One region of the Desulfobacter sp. genome, then DNA from elsewhere that is predicted to be linked to it. Evidence: riboswitches for the same ligand, from Rfam matches in the RefSeq annotation. Region 1 holds a riboswitch; each other region holds the start of a gene.
What was found. A riboswitch is a leader RNA that binds a small molecule or an ion and turns the genes downstream of it on or off. The one in region 1 is predicted to bind thiamine pyrophosphate.

Region 1 (3,278 bases):
GAAAGGTCGCGTTTTCACGGGTGGAGATGGTCAGTCCCGAACGTGGCAGGAAGATGCGCAACGCGGTCATGAACTGAACAAAGGTTTTGTCGTCCACCAGGTAGTCGGGTTGGAAATCGCCTTCTGCCTCGTTAAACCGGGGCAGGGAAATGGCAATCTCGGTATCGATATACTTGTTTTCAAGGTAGCGGGCATGTAACCCGGTGAAAAACATGTCCCGGCGCGGTTCACTCAGACCAAGCAGGGCCCCGAGGTTGACGACCCGCATACCGCCCTTTGCGGCCCGTTCAGGTGCGTTGAGCCGCCAGTGGTAATCCATCTTTTTGCCGGCCAGATGAACCCGTTTATAAACGCCCTGGTCATAGGTTTCCTGGAACATGGTCATGGAATCGACACCAGCCTGGTTGAGTTGGCGGTACGCCTCAACCTCAAGGGGGTAGACCTCAATCGCCACTGATGCAAAATGCGTCTTAAGCAGTTGAGCCGCATCCAGCAGATAAGACATGGGGGTCATGTGCTGGGCTTCACCCGTGAGAAAAAGTATGTGCTGCATGCCGGTTTTGGCAATGGCTCTGGCCTCAATCTCAATCTCTTCCAGGCTGAGTTTTCGGCGCAGAATCGGGTTTTTATGATTAAACCCGCAATAGGCGCAGCCGTTGTTACAGTGGTTGGAGATGTACAGCGGAATGAACATTTGGATGGTGCGTCCGAAATACTGCACGGTCAGCTGGTGGGCTTTGCGGGCCATGGCTTCTAGATGTCCGGCAGCCCGGGGGCTCAGCAGGGTCATAAAATCCATGGGGCCGGGTTTTTCCTTGGCCAGACTACGGATGATGTCTTCATCGCTCACCTGGTCAAAAAAATCGGGAACATCAAAATCACGGTATTGCTCAACTACCTCATAGAATGACATGATTTGATCCTTGATCAGAACGCTTCAAGCTCATTTATTTTTATAAGGTGGCGCTTATGCTCTAAAGTTCTGATACGCTTTAAATATGGTTAGTCGCTTTCTGTTTTTTTGTTTCTATTCTCCGTCAAGAAATCCAGTAAGCGGAGAAGAGGCGCGGGCAAGGGTGGACGCTTCGGCCATTTCAGCCAAAAAGGCAGCCCGTCCGGCTTTGACCGCGAGATCAAAGGCGCGTCCCATGGCTTCCGGGTCCCGGGACGTGGCAATGGCGGTATTCACCAGAACCGCGTCTGCTCCCATTTCCATTGCAGCCGCGGCCTGGGAAGGTTTGCCGATTCCCGCATCAACAACGATCGGCACGCTGATATTTTCAATTAACATGGCAATCAGCGGTCTGGTCTCCAGTCCCCGGTTGGTTCCGATGGGTGCGCCCAGAGGCATGACCGCTGCTGCACCGGCGTTTTCCAGACGTTTGGCCAGGGGCAGGTCCGGCAGAACATAGGGCAGAACCTGGAACCCTTCTTTGGCCAGAATTTCCGTGGCCTTCAAGGTCTCCCAGTTGTCCGGCATCAGGTATTTCATATCGGTGATAACTTCGATTTTGATGAAATCACCACAACCGGCTTCCCGGGCAATGCGGGCAATGCGTACGGCCTGTTCTGCGCTACGGGCCCCGGATGTATTCGGCAGCAGGGTCACATTTTTGGGGATATATTCAAGAATATTTTCAGACTGAGCCGTGATGTCGACCCGACGCAGGGCCACAGTGATCATCTGTGAACCGCTGGCCGCGAGCATCTTGGGAATTTGTCCATGGTTGCCGAATTTCCCGGTACCGGTCAGCAACCGGTTGCTGAATTCTTTCCCCCCCAATAAAAGTACATCGTCGTTCATAATCAGCCTCCTCCGACAAAACTGAGCATTTCCAGGCGATCGCCTTCCTGGAGTTCAGTTGTCGGCCAAAATTTCTGTTTAATGATTTGCTGGTTGAGTTCAATAACCAGGGCCCCGGCATCAAGCTTTTTCCAGGCAATGAACTGCGCCAAAGTGCAGGATTCTATGCGTTCCTTGTTTCCGTTGACAAAAATATTCATAGATAAAAATCCTAAAAAAAAGCCGCTTGCCCCCAAGGAAGGGGCAAGCGGCTTGTAAAAAAACCTAAATCCGGATTTCTCCAGGTTTATTGCTGTCTTGTCCGCTTCCCTTCGCCGGTATTATCCGGATCAGGTTCAATGGGTATTATCTCAGGCGCCGTGCGCCACCCCACGCGATGGATTAAGCTATATAAAGAATGAGAAGGTTTGTCAACCCCGGGTTGAACGCCCAACCATTATTTTAATCCGTTCCGTTTTTTTCTCACCCCGAACCGAAAAAACTCTATCACAAGCGGCATGACCGAGAGAAAAATAATGATAACCAGTACCAGAGAAAAATTTTCCTTGACCACACGCAGGTTGCCAAAAAAGTATCCTGCCAGTATGAAGAGGATCAGGCCAATTAAGATGCATCGGCGCGATCCGGTTTATCGCTTTTATCGCTGTCTCCGTATCCAAAAAAAAATGCAGTTATCTGACCACCAGAATAACTGCGCCGGTGGCGACCTGGGCGCCTTTCTGCAAACAGATCTCTTTGACCTGGCCGTCAATAGTGCTGATCAGGGGGTTTTCCATTTTCATGGCTTCCATGACTACGACCACCTGGCCAGCTTTAACCATATCTCCGACGCTGACCAGAATGTCAACAATTAATCCGGGGATGGGTGCCGTGATGGTTCCGGAGGCGAAAACGGCTGCCGGTGCCGGAGTTCGGGCTGGAGGGGGTACCGCCGACGCGGGAATGTGCCTGTCGGCTTGTTTTTCCACTTGCACCTGATAGGGGGAGCCGTTGACTGTTACCTGAGCGGTTCCATTGGTGATGGCACCGATTTCGATCTCATATTTTTTCTGTTTTATGGAAATAGCGTATTTCATTTGGGTTTCTTTGTCTTTGCATTTAGGTGTTAGAATGGCGTTTAAATGCCTGTGTCCGGTCGTTCATGATCTTCTGGCGGCCATACAGGCTCCAGGCGTTCTGATTATCCTCCGCGCCGAGTTCAGATTTTATACCGACGGGTCCGGACATCTCCAGATGAAGGGCCATGGCAACAGCGGCCACCATCTCCGGCTCCATTTCAGACGCTGCTGAGACCGGTCTCTGTGCTGGAACAGCCGGCTGCAGCTTTGTTTCCTCAACTTTGGCGGTTTTGCGCTTGCAGGCCAATTCAAAAATCTTGCCGCAGACGATCATGCCGAACATCAACACGCCCAGTACCAGGAAAACGCCGAAGAAGCGGATAAAAAGCGTTCCGATGGCATATCCCCAGAAAGAG
Region 2 (3,278 bases), on a different contig from region 1:
GTATAAATTTGTTCTTCACGGATTGAAATCACGGCACAGCGCGTGGCCTTTTGAAATACCATGATGGTGGTTTCAGGGGCTTTAATCCTGGAAATGACCTCCCAGTTGTCTTTTTCCATGTTTATGGAAAAGAAATTATAAAGGGAGTTTGACTCCACCCGCCCCTTGAGGCTAAGGATTCCGGATCTGAATCCGGGTGTTGAAACGATAACCGTGCGGTCTTTGATAATTTTCAGTTCCTTGGGAACCAGAACATCCTCAAAATCATAGTAAACAGCAACAGGTTTCTCCTTAACCTCCGGCTGGGGGGAGGACTGGACCTGTTTAGAGGCAGATGACCCCTTAAAAAGCCCGCACCCTGAAATAAAAATAAAGGCTGTAAATATTAGACACCCCCAACAAATTGCCGGCAGACAATGACGAATTTTCATTTAGTATTCTCCTGATTATTCGTTACAGCAAATGCTATGTTTTCTAAAACGAATCCTCTTAAATGTCAATTCAATGTCATTCACTTCAGTGCTGACGCATGAACATAAAACAGTCATGCACCTTGCCAGGATGTGCCGCTATTCAAGCAGATTTCCCACACGTTTAACCGCGCAAAAATCACCGCACATGGTACAAACCTCTTTTTCCCCAGGCTGGGACGAGTTGCGGTAAAGTCTTGCCTTTTCCGGGTCCAGGGCGCAGTCGAACTGTCCCTCCCAGTCCAGCGTACCCCGGGCTTTGCTCATTTTATGGTCGATAAGCCCGGCCCCTTTAAGACCCTTGGCCAGATCTCCGGCATGGGCCGCGATCCGGGATGCCATAATACCTTGTTTAACATCGTCTGCAGTGGGCAGCCGCAGATGTTCAGCCGGGGTGACATAGCACAAAAAGTCAGCACCATGCATGGCGGCCAGGGCACCTCCTATGGCTGACGTGATATGGTCGTAGCCGGGGGCAATGTCGGTAACCAGGGGGCCAAGCACATAAAACGGGGCATTGTGGCAAAGCTTTTTTTGCAGTTTCATGTTCATTTCCACCTCATGCAGCGGCACGTGGCCGGGCCCCTCAATCATGACCTGCACATTTTTTTTCCAGGCCTGCCGGGTCAGTTCCCCCAGGGTGATCAACTCCTCAATCTGGGGGGCGTCTGTTGAATCCTGTATGGCGCCAGGCCTGAGTCCGTCCCCCAGACTGATGCAGACATCATGAGCCTGGCAGATGTCCAGAAGCCGGTCAAAGTGTTCATAAAAGGGATTTTCATTGCCGGTTTTTTCCATCCATTCGAACAGGATAGCCCCGCCCCGGCTGACAATGCCGCACAGCCGGGGGTTGGTTTTTATGCTTTGGGCACATTTTTTGTTGAGTCCGGCATGGATGGTAATGAAATCAATCCCGTTGGCTGCATGGATTTCAACGGTTTCAAACCACTCTTCCAGGGTTATTTCCTGGGTGGGCTTTCCGGTACGGGTTAAGGTGTCATAAATGGGCACCGTACCGATCATCACAGGGATTTGTGCCACCAGACACTTGCGAAATTTTTCAGTGTCGCCGGATACGCTCAGGTCCATGACTGCGTCTGCCTGGTACTCCAGAGCCAACCGCGCCTTCTGGAGTTCCGCATCAAAACAGCAGACATCTTTGGATACGCCCAGATTGACGTTAATTTTGGTTTTAAGCCCTTTTCCCACGCCTGCGGCTTTCAGGTTTAAATGATTCTTATTGGCAGGGACAGCAATTGAGCCCTGGGCAATTCCCTCCATAAGATCCTGTTTTGAAATGGGTTCATTGGCGAGCACCTGTTCCATCTGCGGTGTGAGAATGCCTTTCCTGGCTGCATCCATCTGGGTCGTATATGACTGTGACATGTGTACATCTCCTATTTTATATCTATATTTTATGAAAGGGAAACTGAAACGGCGGGGCCGGGAGATGACAGATCGCTCTATACCAAAGCTTCAATCAAGTTTCCTACGCCGGTACGAGCCGGATCAGGTTCCAAGGGTTGAAGTTTTGAGCCAACTTCTCTCAGCTTTTACAAAAGCACCCCCATGATTAACTGAAATGTCAAATACTTGATTAAAAAGGTTCTGTCAATGGCTTAACCTTAAGATCAGATTGGCTGCAAGGTTAAAACAATGATTGAAAACCAATGGCGCCTGTAGTATTAATTTTATTTCATGGTTTTGGCGATATTTAACCATGGCGTCAAACAACTTCGAGACATTTTGCCTGGTTGTCATCCGGCAAATTAAATAATTTTTAATTTTATCCGAAGACGTTCATGAATAACAAAATGTTAAATACTGGCACAGGTTTTACGCTGTTGGAAACCCTTATCGTATTGGCGATCATGGTAATCGCCATGACTGTTGCAATCCCAAATATCATGCTCTGGTTGTCGAACTATCGCTTAAAAGCTGCGGCACGTGAGCTCTATTCCAATATGCAGAAAGCCAAGTCTGAAGCGCTTAAACGCAATTGCAGTGTAGGCATTACCTTTTCAACGGTGACTTTCCCGGCTCAGGGGGGAGGGTATACGATCTTTCTTGATAATGGTGATGGTGCAGGAACCGCTGATAACGCAGTACAAGACGGTGGAGAAGTGACGTTGTTACCGGTTGCCATGCCCCTAGGTTGCACACTTTATGAAGCCAGCTTTGGTGGTACATCAAGGACTGGCTATAATTCCCGTGGATTCCCCCTTGGTAACAGGACAGGTTCTGCAAGATTAAGGAACAATAATTCCGTTTGGTATGAGATGGCTTTGTCCAATTCCGGATATCCGAAAATACGAAAAAGTTATGACGGAACAAATTGGGAGTGAGGCAATCAGTGGAGGGGTAAACAAATAACAGGTGGGGAAATAATGAGAAAAAATATATCGCCATGCAGGGAAAATGCTGGCTTTACCCTGATTGAAGTTCTTGTTGTTCTTGCCATTTCCGGTATTCTTCTGGGAGGGGTTTACGCACAGTTCACGTCTCAACAGGCTAGTTACCAAGCCCAGGATCAGGTGGTGGAAATGCAGCAAAACCTGCGTGCCGGAATCAGCTATATGGCGCAGGAACTGCGCATGGCAGGATACGACCCTTACAGCTCAGGAAGGGCAGGTATTGAAACAGCAAATTTAACCACTGTTGTTTTTACTTATGTTGCTGATGATGACGGGTTGGATAACGACAATGCCGATGGTGACAATGACACCTCCACCGGTGCGGATGAAACGGGTGAATTACAAACCATCACCTTTGATTTATATGATGCCTATGGCGATGGAGATAATGATA
Region 3 (3,278 bases), on a different contig from region 1:
TATTTTTTTAAGACCATATACGTTGGATCTTTTTCTGTCAATAGATTCAGACTCAATCTCCAGGGCGATCGCATGTAAACATATCCTGGAAATGAAAAATATGGTTGGATAACCAATCCCATAGAAAGGGACGATCACAATCGGCTAAAGGTTATTGCAATTACTTTTTCATAACTTCTTCAAAAAAATCGAGTTCATATTGTGTTGATAGCGTGAAGGCTTTCAACATTTCCTGATGAAGTTCTTCATCTGCTGCGGATGATAGCCGCTCTACAATATCAATAAATCTTTGCGTGTATTGCTCGTACGCTTCACTGTGATAGGTGTCGATCCACATCTGGTATTCGTTGTCAGCTTCCGCAATGGTCAAGATGTGGTTACCAACGCTGCTAAACACCCAGAAACAGGGTAAAAGTGCCGCAGCAGCAAGAGCAAATACGGAATTTTTACTGTGATTAAGCAGAAAGGAAGTGTATTTCTCAATTGCAGGAGACTTTTCTTCAGCTTCCTCAATATCAAAATATTTCAGAAACTCATTGTGAAGGGCTTTTTCAATGTCCAGCCCATCTTTGGCTAACATTTGAAAGAATTGCTTTTCAGATTCGTTGGGAGCTTTTTCGGCCAACAGGTCCAAAGCCAGATTATCATCCTTGAGATAAAGGATATCCTGCGACAGGAAATGTGCAAAATTATTTTTATCTAATGTGCCTTTCGCCAGTTGTACAACGAAGGGATGAGCGATTGTATCCTCATAAATAGAAGCTACCGCATCCCACATCTTTTGAGTGTATTTTCCTGCTGCTTTAATATTCTTCATCACCCCCTGATTCCTCTATTTTTATTTTTTAGGAATGAGCCTTAAATAACTCGACCATTTCAAAACAGTCGGCCATTGTCGGCCGTACGTTTAGAAATTTTAATTGGCCATCTTATTTCGTGCTCGTTCCTTAAAGGCACAAATGGCAACATAATCACCGCAGTCAAACCCCGGAATTGGTTGTTCTTCCATATTGTTTGAGTATAGCGGATGTTTAGTGAGCGTTTGAGCATAATCAAAGTCTTGAAAACCTGCTGTTTTAAGCATCTCGACTTTCTCAGCAGTTGTACGCCAGTTTGCAACCTTTACAAATTCAATTGGATACGGGTCCCTTGGGTGAACTCCTTCCAATAATGGATGTTCCCATGTTTCGACACTTTTTGCCAGGTTATACATGGTTGCGTATGAACTTTCCTTAGGAACATCAATAACCACGATTTTACCTCCTTTTCTCAAAGCAGTATATGCTTTGTGAAACACGGACTGCAGGTCATTGATATAGCTTGGTGTGCCGTTGAATAGGATCGTATCGTATTGTTCTTCGCCCAAATCGGCGTCTTCCGCTGTGGTTACCTCAACACTTATCCCGCGTTTACGGGCAATCTCAGCCATTCCCTCTGATGGTTCGAGACCGTACTGAATGGAAATGTTAAAATCTCTTTTCAAGATTGATTCAAAAAGACCACTTCCGCACCCTACAGAAAAAGTATCACCCGCATCTTTCATAAAATAAGCGACCAGGTTCACCTCTGAATTTAACAGATTCATATTGTCAAAAAACCACGCATCATATGCTTGTGCAAATTCGTCAAAACTTCTTTTTTTATCCATGCTGACCTCCGAAGAAAAACCGTTATTATCAACCCGGTGCAGATAATGTATTTTTATAGGTAGGCACTTACTTGAAGATGCATGATCCGCTTCCCTACGTCGGTATTACCCGCATCAGGTTCCAAGGGTCAGGAAAATTTTTCCTTCTCAGCTTTTGCAAGCGCCCCCAGCTAAATTCTAAAGAAGTATCAAAAACAGCGTTTTTTAAATGTACGCAAAAACCTAACCGGACACTACTGATTTATTTTATTGAGTTATTTCCTCTATCAATTTTTTTGCGTCACTGGCCCCGGGGAAATTATCATTAAGCTCCAGGGCCTTGGACAGCTCTTTGAGTGCCTGCTCTTTTTCCCCTTTTCCGTAATACGCCAGCCCTAAATGGTAGCGGATAATGGGATGGTTTGGTTGTTTTTCCAGGCAGTCCAAAAATTCGGCAACGGCATTTCCGTACAACCCTTTTTTATAATAGGCAAATCCCATCGTATCCATGATGCTCGGATCTTCGGGATAAAGGGTTTTCGCTGTTTTTGCCAGGGCCAGGGCTTCGTCAAATTTATCTGTCCGGCTTGCCAGGTAAAATGACAGATTGTTGGCGGCGGCGGCATAGTTGGGATTGATTTCAAGGGCTTTACGGTAATGGGTTTCTGCGTCATCAAATTTGTTTTCCGCTTCAAGAAGGACGGCCAGCAACATATGGGGCGGGGCCAGTTTATCATTTTTTTCAATCATGGTCAGATATTGTTTTTTTGCGTCCTCAATATTTTTCTGGGACAGGTATATTTTTGCCAGCGTTCCGTAGGGACTCAGATAATCCGGGGCAAGGTCAACGGCTTTCAGCAGTTCTGATTCTGCCTGTTTCATATCCTTCTGGGCCAGATAAATATTTGCACGGGTGCTGTGCACAAGCGCTTTTAAATTATTGTTATCCGTGAATGCATCCATCTGCTGAGTACACAGGGCATGGGCAGTATCAAATTCTTTCTGGACCACGGCATTTCTGATTCTCAGGGTAAATACGTCAATGAGTTTGTTGTTCAGGGACCAGGCCTTTTCCAGCAGGGGGGCTGCCTGGTCAAATTGCCTCAGCGCAGATTTTAAGTAGGCAAGCCGGTAATAGCCTGCCGGATTGTCAGAGCCGATTTCAATCATTTTTTTATAATCGTCTTCAGCTTCCTTAATTTTTTTCAGGGCCACATAGGCGTTGCCCCGGAGCAGATAGGCCCGGTAGGCTTTGGGATCAAGCTTAATTACCGCGGTGGTCTGATTTACGGCAAGATCATAGGCGTGCTGGCGCAAATAAATTTCAGACATCAGCAACCGGGCCTGGGTATACTCCGGTTTCAGCTCCACCGCCTTGACCAGGGCTGATGCCGCCTGGTTCGGCTCCCCTATTCCGATATAAGAAAGGCCTTTAAAATATTGAACCCTGTGGGCATTTGGTTCTTCCTTTTCAAGGGCGATCAGGATATTGAGCGCATCCTGATATTTTTTTTGAAAAATCAGGATTTCGCTTTTCAGCATTCTGGCATCCGGCAACTGGGGCCGTTTTTTGAGAATGCCGGCGACCAGGTTCTCCGCTTCGTCTATTTTTTTCTCCTTGTACAGGAATCTTGCCAAGATCATCTGGCTG

Region 2: linked by a shared signal. The riboswitch ahead of thiC (phosphomethylpyrimidine synthase ThiC) and the one ahead of thiS (sulfur carrier protein ThiS) in region 1 are both predicted to bind thiamine pyrophosphate.
Region 3: linked by a shared signal. The riboswitch ahead of AB7U36_RS13780 (class I SAM-dependent DNA methyltransferase) and the one ahead of thiS (sulfur carrier protein ThiS) in region 1 are both predicted to bind thiamine pyrophosphate.

The regions. Positions count from the first base shown of each region.
Region 1 covers NZ_JBFXHE010000245.1:26-3,303, reverse strand. Annotated here, with positions in the region: gene thiH (2-iminoacetate synthase ThiH) at 1-913, opposite strand, end outside; gene AB7U36_RS15635 (thiazole synthase) at 1,028-1,804, opposite strand; gene thiS (sulfur carrier protein ThiS) at 1,807-2,004, opposite strand; TPP riboswitch at 2,094-2,186, opposite strand; gene AB7U36_RS15625 (biotin/lipoyl-containing protein) at 2,476-2,880, opposite strand; partial or broken gene AB7U36_RS15620 (OadG family protein) at 2,903-3,278, opposite strand, start outside.
Region 2 covers NZ_JBFXHE010000122.1:2,686-5,963, reverse strand. Annotated here, with positions in the region: gene AB7U36_RS10520 (hypothetical protein) at 1-431, opposite strand, end outside; gene thiC (phosphomethylpyrimidine synthase ThiC) at 570-1,856, opposite strand; TPP riboswitch at 1,938-2,049, opposite strand; gene AB7U36_RS10510 (GspH/FimT family pseudopilin) at 2,273-2,815, shown strand; gene AB7U36_RS10505 (prepilin-type N-terminal cleavage/methylation domain-containing protein) at 2,858-3,278, shown strand, end outside.
Region 3 covers NZ_JBFXHE010000192.1:98-3,375, forward strand. Annotated here, with positions in the region: gene AB7U36_RS13775 (TenA family protein) at 161-817, opposite strand; gene AB7U36_RS13780 (class I SAM-dependent DNA methyltransferase) at 917-1,648, opposite strand; TPP riboswitch at 1,723-1,826, opposite strand; gene AB7U36_RS13785 (tetratricopeptide repeat protein) at 1,895-3,278, opposite strand, start outside.